DNA from 3 places in the Pantoea sp. SGAir0175 genome. Region 1 is predicted to be linked to each of the others. Evidence: riboswitches for the same ligand, from Rfam matches in the RefSeq annotation. Region 1 holds a riboswitch; each other region holds the start of a gene.
The links. A riboswitch is a leader RNA that binds a small molecule or an ion and turns the genes downstream of it on or off. The one in region 1 is predicted to bind thiamine pyrophosphate.
Positions count from the first base shown of each region.

Region 2: another riboswitch for thiamine pyrophosphate. It lies ahead of thiC (phosphomethylpyrimidine synthase ThiC); the one in region 1 lies ahead of thiM (hydroxyethylthiazole kinase).
Region 3: another riboswitch for thiamine pyrophosphate. It lies ahead of C1N56_RS21555 (LuxE/PaaK family acyltransferase); the one in region 1 lies ahead of thiM (hydroxyethylthiazole kinase).

Region 1 is NZ_CP028081.1:1,560,070-1,563,476, reverse strand. It holds gene thiD (bifunctional hydroxymethylpyrimidine kinase/phosphomethylpyrimidine kinase) at 1-756, opposite strand, end outside; gene thiM (hydroxyethylthiazole kinase) at 753-1,538, opposite strand; TPP riboswitch at 1,572-1,668, opposite strand; gene C1N56_RS07120 (hypothetical protein) at 2,014-2,211, shown strand; gene ahpF (alkyl hydroperoxide reductase subunit F) at 2,264-3,407, opposite strand, start outside.
Region 2 is NZ_CP028081.1:3,823,608-3,827,014, forward strand. It holds gene hemE (uroporphyrinogen decarboxylase) at 1-85, opposite strand, end outside; gene nudC (NAD(+) diphosphatase) at 125-898, opposite strand; gene C1N56_RS17885 (Rsd/AlgQ family anti-sigma factor) at 987-1,493, shown strand; TPP riboswitch at 1,646-1,746, shown strand; gene thiC (phosphomethylpyrimidine synthase ThiC) at 1,837-3,407, shown strand, end outside.
Region 3 is NZ_CP028082.1:494,328-497,734, forward strand. It holds gene C1N56_RS21550 (acyl-CoA reductase) at 1-856, opposite strand, end outside; gene C1N56_RS21555 (LuxE/PaaK family acyltransferase) at 853-1,935, opposite strand; TPP riboswitch at 2,031-2,160, opposite strand; gene ddpX (D-alanyl-D-alanine dipeptidase) at 2,235-2,825, opposite strand; gene C1N56_RS21565 (M24 family metallopeptidase) at 2,840-3,407, opposite strand, start outside.

The DNA.
Region 1 (3,407 bases):
GACCTCCAGCGAATCGGCGTGCAGCAGCGCCTGCTGCAGCCAGGCCTTGGCCTCCGCTACGGTGCCCGCCCAGTCCGCATGGCGCGGTCGCAATGCCGCCAGCGCCGCCGACAACGTGCAGCCGGTGCCGTGCGTATGACGGGTGTTAACGCGCGGCGCGGTAAAGCGCTGGCGGCCGGCGCGGGTGATCAGCCAGTCCGGGCTTTCCGCATCGCTGAGATGACCGCCCTTCATCAGCACCGCTTCACAGCCCAGCTCCAGCAGCGCATCGCCCTGCTGCAGCATAGTCGCCTCGTCCTGCGCCATGCGGCAACCCAGCAGCGCCGCGGCTTCCGGCAGATTGGGTGTGATCAGCGATACCTGCGGCAGCAGCCGTTCACGAATGCTGGCTACCGCATCGGGCGACAGCAGCGCATCGCCGCTTTTGGCAATCATCACCGTATCCAGCACCACAAACGGCAGGCTGGCGCGTTTCAGCTTCTCTGCCACCACCTCGACGATCGCCGTCTCCGCCAGCATACCGATTTTCGCGGCGTCAATGCGCACGTCGTTCAGCACCGAGTCGAGCTGCGCCGCAACAAATGCCGGTTCGATGCGATACACCGACTGCACGCCGCGGGTGTTCTGTGCCACCAGCGCGGTAATCACGCTGGTGCCGTACGCGCCGAGCGCGGAAAACGCTTTCAGATCGGCCTGGATACCTGCGCCGCCGCTGGGATCGGTGCCGGCAATAGTCAGGGCATTAATGCGTTTCATGCCGCCACCTCCAGCGTCCACAGCGCATCGAGAAAAGCGGCGACGAAGCTGCCCGGCCCTGCCACGCTGCGCGCGGCCTGGTCTCCCGCCAGTGACATTACGCGGCAGGCCGCTGCCACGTGCTGGATGCGCTCGCCCGGCAGGCTGCTGCACGCCGCGACGACGGCGGATAGCGCACAACCGGTGCCGACCACGCGCGTCATCAGCGGGCTGCCGCCGGGAATTGCCAGCGTCTGGCGGCCATCGGTGACGTAATCGACTTCGCCGGTTACCGCGACGATAGTCTTGCAGCGTTGCGCCAGCTGCTGCGCGGCGTTCAGTGCGGCATCGGCCTGATGCACGCTATCCACGCCGCGTCCGCCCGTGGCCTGGTGGGCTAAGGCGAGAATCTCTGAAGCGTTGCCGCGAATGGCCGCCGGTCGCAGGCTCAGCAGCTGCTGACAGAATTCCGTACGCAGGGTTAGCGCGCCTACCGCCACCGGATCGAGCGTCCACGGTGTGCCGGCCTGGTTAGCGGCCTGTACCGCCGCCAGCATCGCATCACGACGCTCGCGGGTTAAGGTGCCAACGTTAATCAGCAGTGCATCGGCAAAACCGGCAAACTGCGCCGCTTCATCGCCATCAATCACCATCGCGGGCGAAGCCTGCAGTGCCAGCAGCACGTTGGCAGTAAAAGTTTGCACCACGTCGTTAGTCATACAGTGCACCAGCGGTGCCTGCTGCCGCAGCAGTTGCAGAGAGTGCGCGAGTTGCGCCGGGGAAAGAGGGTCAGGCTGTGTCATAAGGCTCCCAACCGGCAATCAGGAAGGCGAATGCGGTCAGGCATCTGACTTCCCTACGCTGGCATTATCCAGATCAGGTATTACGGGTATTTCTCAGCCTTCACAAAGAAGGGCACCCCGAGTCATGCACGTCCGTGTCAGACGTGCCTTCACAGCATAAAGGGTCAGCTTAAAGTTGTAAATCCTGCGGCAGGGGCACTTTTTTTGCCGGACAACGATAAGCAAAAATACGTGCGCCATCAATTTTCATAATTTTTTGATCATCAGGAAAATATAAACAATTCGACGGAGATCAATTTTCCCAAAAGCCCTAAAATTCATCAGGATAGTTAATTTAATCTGCCGGGGCAGTATGCGGGAAATAAACAGAAGAAAGCGCGCAACTTGATTAATATCAAACCGGCCGGCGGCGTAACACGGCCTAATTCCCTTCCGGATTTGAAGACCGCTGTTTCACCTTCACCCGGAATCGCTAATGACTTTATTCAGTTTTCTTCCGCACGCGCATCACTGGCACAATATCACCATTTCCCGTCAAGGCGCCGTTGCACCCGGCGGCCGTTACCGGTACTCCACGTACCTCGAAGCCGAATGCAAACGCTGCGGCGAGCGCATCCATAAAATTTATTATCGCGATATCAGCGATGAACAGGCGCGTCGCTGGCTGGGATAAAAAAAAGCCCCGCAACACAGGTTGCAGGGCGCTTGCGTGGCTATCGCAAAACTTATTCAGCCGGTTTGGTGCGGATCAGGTAATCAAACGCGCTCAGTGACGCTTTGGCCCCTTCCCCGCTGGCAATGATGATCTGCTTGTACGGCACCGTGGTGCAGTCGCCGGCGGCAAATACGCCTTTCAGGCTGGTTTCGCCTTTGGCGTCGATCAGGATCTCGCCCATGCGGTTGCGCTCTACCGCGCCTTCCAGCCAGTTGGTGTTGGGCAGCAGACCGATCTGTACGAAAATACCGCTCAGCGCCAGTTCGTGGCTGGTCTGGTTATTGCGGTCAATGTAGGTCAGACCGGTAACTTTACTGCCGTCGCCTTTCACTTCGGTAGTCTGCGCGTTGAGGATCACATCGACGTTTTTCAGGCTGCGCAGTTTATCCTGCAGCACTTTATCGGCGCGCATTTCGCTGGCGAACTCCAGCAGCGTAACGTGCTCGACAATACCGGCCAGGTCGATGGCCGCTTCAACGCCGGAGTTACCGCCGCCGATCACCGCCGTGCGTTTGCCTTTAAACAGCGGGCCGTCACAGTGCGGGCAGTAGGTTACACCTTTGGTGCGATACTGCTCTTCGCCCGGAACGTCCATGTTGCGCCAGCGTGCGCCGGTAGCAATGATGATGCTGCGTGATTTCAGCACTGCGCCGGAAGCGGTTTCGATGGCGTGCAGACCGCCCTCTTTCGCTGCCGGAATCAGCTTGATGGCGCTCTGGGTGTCGATCACGTCAACGTCATAGTCATCAACGTGCGCACGCAGGGAACCGGCGAGCTTCGCCCCTTCGGTTTTCGGCACGGAGATGTAGTTTTCAATGTCAACGGTGTCCAGCACCTGGCCGCCAAAGCGCTCGCCCATCAGGCCGGTACGAATACCTTTACGCGCCGAGTAGATGGCCGCCGCAGCGCCCGCCGGGCCGCTGCCGACGATCAGCACTTCATAGGCGTCACGCTTGTTCAGCTCTTCAGCCGCACGCTTATCCGCGTTGGTGTCTACCTTACCGACGATTTCTGCCAGGCTCATGCGACCCTGACCGAACTCTTTACCGTTGAGGTAAACCGCCGGCACGCCCATGACGTTGCGTTCGGTGATCTCGTTCTGGAACATGCCACCGTCGATGGCGGTATGACGGATGCGCGGGTTGAGCACCGCC
Region 2 (3,407 bases), 1.9 Mb from region 1:
CTTGTCGCATCATCCATACCGGGGTGATATCCACCGGCTGGCGTAACAGGGCGCGCAGATAACGATCGTTCTTCAGTTCACTCATAATGGGCTCTCTCATGCTAAGGCCGGCAGTGTAGCATTTTCACGCCGCGCTGGCGCGACACAGCGCAACCGTATCTTCAATCAGCCGGCGCGCCACGGTGCCCGGCGGCGGCAACAGGGGCAGATCATCGTAGCGATACCAGCCAGCATCCAGCAGCTCTTTACCATCGTGCTGCAGCTCGCCGCCATCGTACTCCGCCATGAACGCCATCATCAGCGAGTGCGGGAACGGCCACGGCTGCGAGGTCACGTAACGCACATTTTTTACCCGCACGTTGCTCTCTTCCATCACCTCGCGGGCCACCGCCTGCTCCAGCGTTTCGCCGACTTCGACAAAACCGGCCAGCACGGTGTAGATGCTGTTGCGATGGCGCGCATGGTTTGCCAGCAGGATCTCCTCACCGCGACGAATCGCCACAATGATGCAGGGGGCGATTTGCGGATAGTAGCGCTCGCGGCAGTGGCTGCACAGGCAGGCAAATTCGCGCTTGCTGTGCTGCATTTCATGGCCGCAATAGCCGCACCAGCGATGCGAACGGTAGAACTCTGCCAGCTGCACGCCGCGCCCGGCGAGCTGAAACAGACCGACATCTTCGTCAATTAGCTGGCGCACCGAGGCCATATTGTCCGGACGCGCTTCGCATACCAGCCAGACGTTTTCGCCCTGCCACTCGCCAATCACTCTGCCGCTGCTGCCGGTCAGGCCAAACTCGCCGGATAAGCCATGCGGCAACTCGCCTTGCGGCAACCAAAGTTTCTGCGCGGAGCTGACAATCCACCAGCCAGCGTCTACGCTTGAGATCTCACGTTGCATCTTAATCGTTGTCCTTAGCGTCAAATGGCACGCTGAAATCCTGATGTTAAGTGTGTAATAAACAACTATAACTCACCTGGAGCCCCGTATGCTTACCCAGTTAGATAACCTGACCGAGCGTGTAGGTGGCGGTAATGAATTAGTCGACTCATGGTTGCGCGCCCGTCGACAGCTGCTCGTCACCTATTACGAGTTAATTGGCATGAAGCCGAACAAAGAAGCGCTGACCGCGCTGGATGAACAGGCGCTGGATGCGTTTTGCCATCGTCTGGTGGACTATCTCTCTACCGGCCACTTCAGCGTTTACGAGCGCATCATCAGCGAGATGTCCGGCGACAGCCCGATGATTGCGGCGGCGCAGATCTATCCGGCGCTGGAAGGCAATACTGAACGTCTGATGCAACTGTATGACAGCCATCTGCAGCAGGCCATTAATGACGACAACTGCGTGGATTTCCAGCAGGCGCTGTCAGAAGTGGGCGAAGCGCTGGAGTCACGCTTTACGCTGGAAGACAAACTGATTCAGCTCGCCTGGGATAACCAGCTGGCGCGCCCGCCGGTGGCCAATGACAGCACCATTGCTCGTCCGGCCTGAACCGCTGCAGTTGTAAAAGACTTGTTATTCAGGAAAAGCCCTTTTATGCTGAATGGGCTTTTTTATTGTCTTTTTAAACGACAATCCACAATCAAACTTTGCGATATAAGCGCAGCGTGCAACAGTCAGTAAAGTCGCTTATCGCGTAAAACGTAAACTTGTCGGAGTGCCCTTAGGGGCTGAGACCGTTAATTCGGGATCCGCGGAACCTGATCAGGTTAGTACCTGCGAAGGGAACAAGAGTAGATGTGATCAGCACGGTGCAGTCAGGCGCCCGCACCGTTTCTGTTACTCCTTCCGGACTCCGGACAAGCAGCTTCCCCTTGTTTTCAGGAAACTTGCTATGTCTGATGCTAAAACCTCACGTCGTGAACAACGCGCGCAGGCGCAAAAATTTATCGATTCGCTCCAGGGAACCGCCTTCCCTAACTCCAAACGTATCTGGATCAGCGGCAGCCGCGCGGATATCCGCGTCCCGATGCGCGAAATTCAGCTCAGCCCGACGCACACCGGCGGCAGCAAAGATCATCCGCAATACGCAGAAAATGAACCGGTGCCGGTGTATGACACTGCCGGTGCCTATGGCGATCCCCACGCGACCATCAATGTGCATCAGGGTCTGGCAAAATTACGCGCCGGCTGGATTGCCGAACGCAACGACAGCGAAACCATCAGCGCACTCAGCTCAAGCTACAGTCAGCAGCGGCTGGCAGATGACGGGCTGGATCATCTGCGTTTTGAACACCTGCCGCTGCCGCGCCGTGCCAAAGCGGGTCGCCGCGTCACGCAGCTGCATTATGCACGTCAGGGCATCATCACGCCGGAGATGGAGTTTATCGCGCTGCGCGAAAACATGGGACGTGAGCGTATCCGCAGTGCAACGCTGTTGCAGCAGCACGCCGGCCACGGCTTCGGCGCGCAGCTGCCGGAGAATATCAGCGCCGAATTCGTACGCGCCGAAGTGGCCAGCGGCCGCGCCATCATTCCTGCCAACATCAATCACCCCGAATCAGAGCCGATGATTATCGGCCGCAATTTTCTGGTAAAGGTTAACGCCAACATCGGCAACTCGGCGGTAAGTTCGTCGATTGAAGAGGAAGTGGAAAAACTGGTATGGGCCACGCGCTGGGGGGCAGATACCGTGATGGATCTGTCGACCGGCCGCTATATCCATGAAACGCGCGAGTGGATTTTGCGCAACAGTCCGGTGCCGATCGGCACGGTGCCAATCTATCAGGCGCTGGAAAAGGTCAACGGCATCGCAGAAGATCTTAACTGGGACATTTTCCGCGATACCCTGCTGGAACAGGCTGAGCAGGGCGTTGATTACTTCACCATTCACGCGGGCGTGCTGCTGCGCTATGTGCCGATGACCGCACAACGACTGACCGGCATCGTGTCGCGCGGCGGCTCCATCATGGCGAAGTGGTGCCTGTCACATCATCAGGAAAACTTCCTCTACCAGCATTTCCGCGAAATCTGTGAAATCTGCGCCGCCTATGATGTCGCGCTGTCGCTCGGTGATGGTTTACGTCCCGGCTCGATTCAGGACGCCAACGACGAAGCCCAGTTTGCCGAACTGCGTACCTTAGGCGAGCTGACGCAAATCGCCTGGCAATATGATGTGCAGGTCATGATTGAAGGCCCCGGTCACGTGCCGATGCAGATGATCCGCCGCAATATGACCGAGCAGCTGGAACATTGCCATGAAGCGCCGTTTTATACGCTGGGCCCGCTGACGACCGATATCGCGCCGGGCTACGATCATTTCACCTCCGGGATTGGCGCCGCCATGATCGGCTGGTTTGGCTGCGCGATGCTGTGCTACGTCACGCCGAAAGAGCACCTTGGCCTGCCGAATAAAGAGGATGTTAAGCAGGGGCTGATTACCTACAAGATCGCGGCGCACGCTGC
Region 3 (3,407 bases), on a different contig from region 1:
CATCGTAAGCCACCTGACGCGCCAGCGCCGGACCGCGCCGCACGTCCAGCGCCGACCGCGCCACCATGCCAAAACTGATTTTGTGGCCGTGCGGCAGAAAGCGCGTGGCTGGCGGCAGACGCCGCTGCATCGCCGTCAGCGCGGCTTCTCCGCCATAAGCCATCACCACGTCTGCCTCGCGGAACCACTGCTGCTCAGTGCGTTCATCACCGCCCTGCCACCATAAGACGGCCAGACAGTCGCCCAGCTGCGGATCGATCTCCGCCAGCAGCTGGGCGAACCAGCCCGCCATCAGCGGCTCTGCGCTCGCCACTTTGCCCACGCTTCCCGCCTTCACCAGCAGGCCGGCAATCAGGCTCCACAGCGGCAAACCCGGCACATTGCCGGCCCAGACCTGCAGCAACAGCTGTGGACCAAACGCGCGGGCCAAGCCGCCTTTTGGCCGCGGCTGAAAATCGTCCAGCATCTGCACGTTGCCGAAATCTTCCGCCAGAAAACGCCGCAGCTGCGGTTCACGGAAGGTTTTGAGATAGCCGGTTAAACCGAGCCGCAGCATCCCGGCGTCATAGCCGGTAACCAGCGGCAGCAACCGCTCCGCCTGCTGGCGCAACGGGTGCGAACGGTCAAGCAGGCGCGAGATGGCTTCATCAATCAACGCGGTGATGCGCACTACGCTCAGGGTGTGCAGGTAGCGGCGCGCGTTATCGCGAACGCTGGCCGCCAGCGTGGCAATCTGCGCCTCGGACAGCACCGGCACGCACACTTCCAGCGCGCTGCCCTGCTGGCCAAAGTGCAGGCTGTGCCACGTCACCTCGCTGTGGCGGATGCCCGGCAGATGGCCGGCATACACTTTCATGCCCGCGCCTGCGCGGCAGCGAGAAACGATTCCATCGCCAGCGAGCAGCCTTTGGCATCGGCGCCCGCGACGCGGCCCAGCAGCTGAAACCCGCCGGGCACCATCACGCCGGCATCTTCGGTCAGAATGGCGGAAACAGAATTGAAATGGGCGAGATCGTGATGCACCAGTACGCCTGTCTCCCCTTCCGGCACGTCCGCACCGGTCAGCGGATTGACCACGCGCGTGCGGATCCAGTGCGGTCCGGATTTCACCGGCGGGCAGATTTCATTGCCGGCATCGTAAAACTGGGTGCTGAGTTCAGTCATGCCGTACATATTGATGCAGTGTGAACGCGGCACGCCGAGCGTCTGCTGCAGCGCGCTATAAAACGCTTCCGCCGCCACTTCACGCGACTGGCCCTTAAAACCCCCGGTGTCGAGGATGCGGCTGCCCGGCGGCAGCACGAAACGTCGCTGCTGACGTGCCAGTTCGTCCAGCAGATGGACAAAACTGTAGCTGGCGCCCAGCAGGGCATAAGGCTGGCCGCTGGCCTGCGCCTGCTCCAGCGCGGCGATCAGACGCGCGATTTTCAGGCCCTGCGCATCGACCATCACTTCGCTGTCTGGCGTGCCGCATTCGTGCATCGCCAGCGTCAGATAGTGGGCCAGCGAAGAGTTGGGCAGCGCGCTGCTGGGCGGAAACAGAATTGCCATCGGCAGGCGCGAATGTCCGGCCATAAAACGCTGGCGGAAGTTGATCAGCATCGAGCGATCATAAACCGCCAGCGTCGGGTGATAGCTGCGCCCCCGGCCGGTACCCGTGGTGCCGCTGGTCATAAAGATGTGGGGAATCTCCGCCACCGGACGGCAGCTCAGCGTCAGATCTTTAAACGCGGTGATCGGCACCGCCGGAATCTGCCGCCACTGTTTGACCGTCAGCGGCGTGCGGCCGCGCTGGCGGGCGAAACGGGCGTAAGGGAGATTGTGTTCGAATTGCCACGCGAACAGCTGCAGCGCCAGCTGGTTGAAATCCGCTTCCGTGGTTTCTTCGCGCTGCATAAACGCCAGCAGCGCGGCAATGATTGACGTTTCGGTCATGAAGGTGCCCTCTTTGGACTGCGGCATAACGGCCAGCCAGGGCCTGAGAAATGCGCAGGATTCGCAGAAAGGCGCAAAGAGGGAATGAGGGCGTGCAGTGACCCCGGTTCCACATCCCTACGCCGGTATTAGCCGGATCAGGTTCAGAGGGTCACTACGTTGCCGGCCGTGACAGCCGCGCGGGTAGAATCTCAGCCCTCTAACAGGGCACCCCTTGGAACAAGCTGCATTCTGGGGTCGGAACGGAGGGCGTGTCAAGGCGGGAAGGCGCAGAACCCCCCGCTTCAGCAACGCGATTATTAACGCGCAATATCACTCACAGGAGCGCGATCAGCCCGGCTGACGCAGGCAAAGCGATCGCTGAGCAGCGGATAGTTTTGCGCATCCGGCAGTTCAAAGTGCCACCATTCGGTGGGCATCCCGACAAAACCGCCGCCGAGCATGATGGCGTTCAGCAACAGGCGATGGCGCTGCGCCTGCTGCGGCACGTTGGGATGGAACGGGTGCGACTCAGCAGACATGTCGTCAAACCCGGTCCCCATCTCCAGAATATTGCCCGCCTCATCCACCAGCGTCACATCGATCGCCACGCCACGGCTGTGATTCGAGCCCCGCGCCGGTGGCACCACATAATCCGCGTCCGGACAGGCATCCCACAAGTGCCACTGCGCCTGCTGCGGACGATACGCGTCCAGCACCAGCAGGCGAAATCCCGCCAGCAGGGCGATGTCGCTGCTGCGGCGCAGCGCGGCGGCGGCATCCGGATGCAGCAACGCCTGCGCGTCGCGATAAATAGCATACCCGGCGATGTTATCGGCGGTGGCGTACTTCAGATCAAACATCAGGCCCGGCAAGGTGGCAGCCAAATCGATTAATTCAACGTCCTGCACTGTACATCATCCTGTTAATTGTTAGCCGGCAGCGTAAAGGGCTGGCGCGGCAGCGTGGTGAGTCGCTCTGCGCCCTGTGCCGTGACGCGCACGGTTTCACTGAAGGCGAGGCCCTGCGCTGAAATATACATGTGAAACACCATGTTTTCCTCCAGTAACCACGGCGCCTGAGGATGAAAACAGCAGCTGAAATCGCTCGGACGCGGAGTGCGCGTATACAGACCCAGCGCATAACCGGTGATGTTGCTGTAATCCTCACGCAGCCCGGCGCTGAGCACCGCCTCACGCGCGACGGCATCCACCGTACAGGCCGCAACGCCCGGCTTCATCGCCCGTAGCTGGCGATCCTGAATGGCGATCAGCTGTTGTGCCAGCGCCGCGCGCGCCGCAGAGATTCCACCGACAATCAGTGGACGCATCAGGCGCGCGCTGTAGTGCCGCACTTTTGGGATCAGCTCAACGTGCAGCACATCGCCCGCTTGCAGACGCTGCTCATGGCCGCTGGCATGCAAAAAGCCGCTATCGCCGCTGGCGATGACAATCGGTCCGGTTTCACCGCTGTCAGCACCGAGCCGCAGAAAT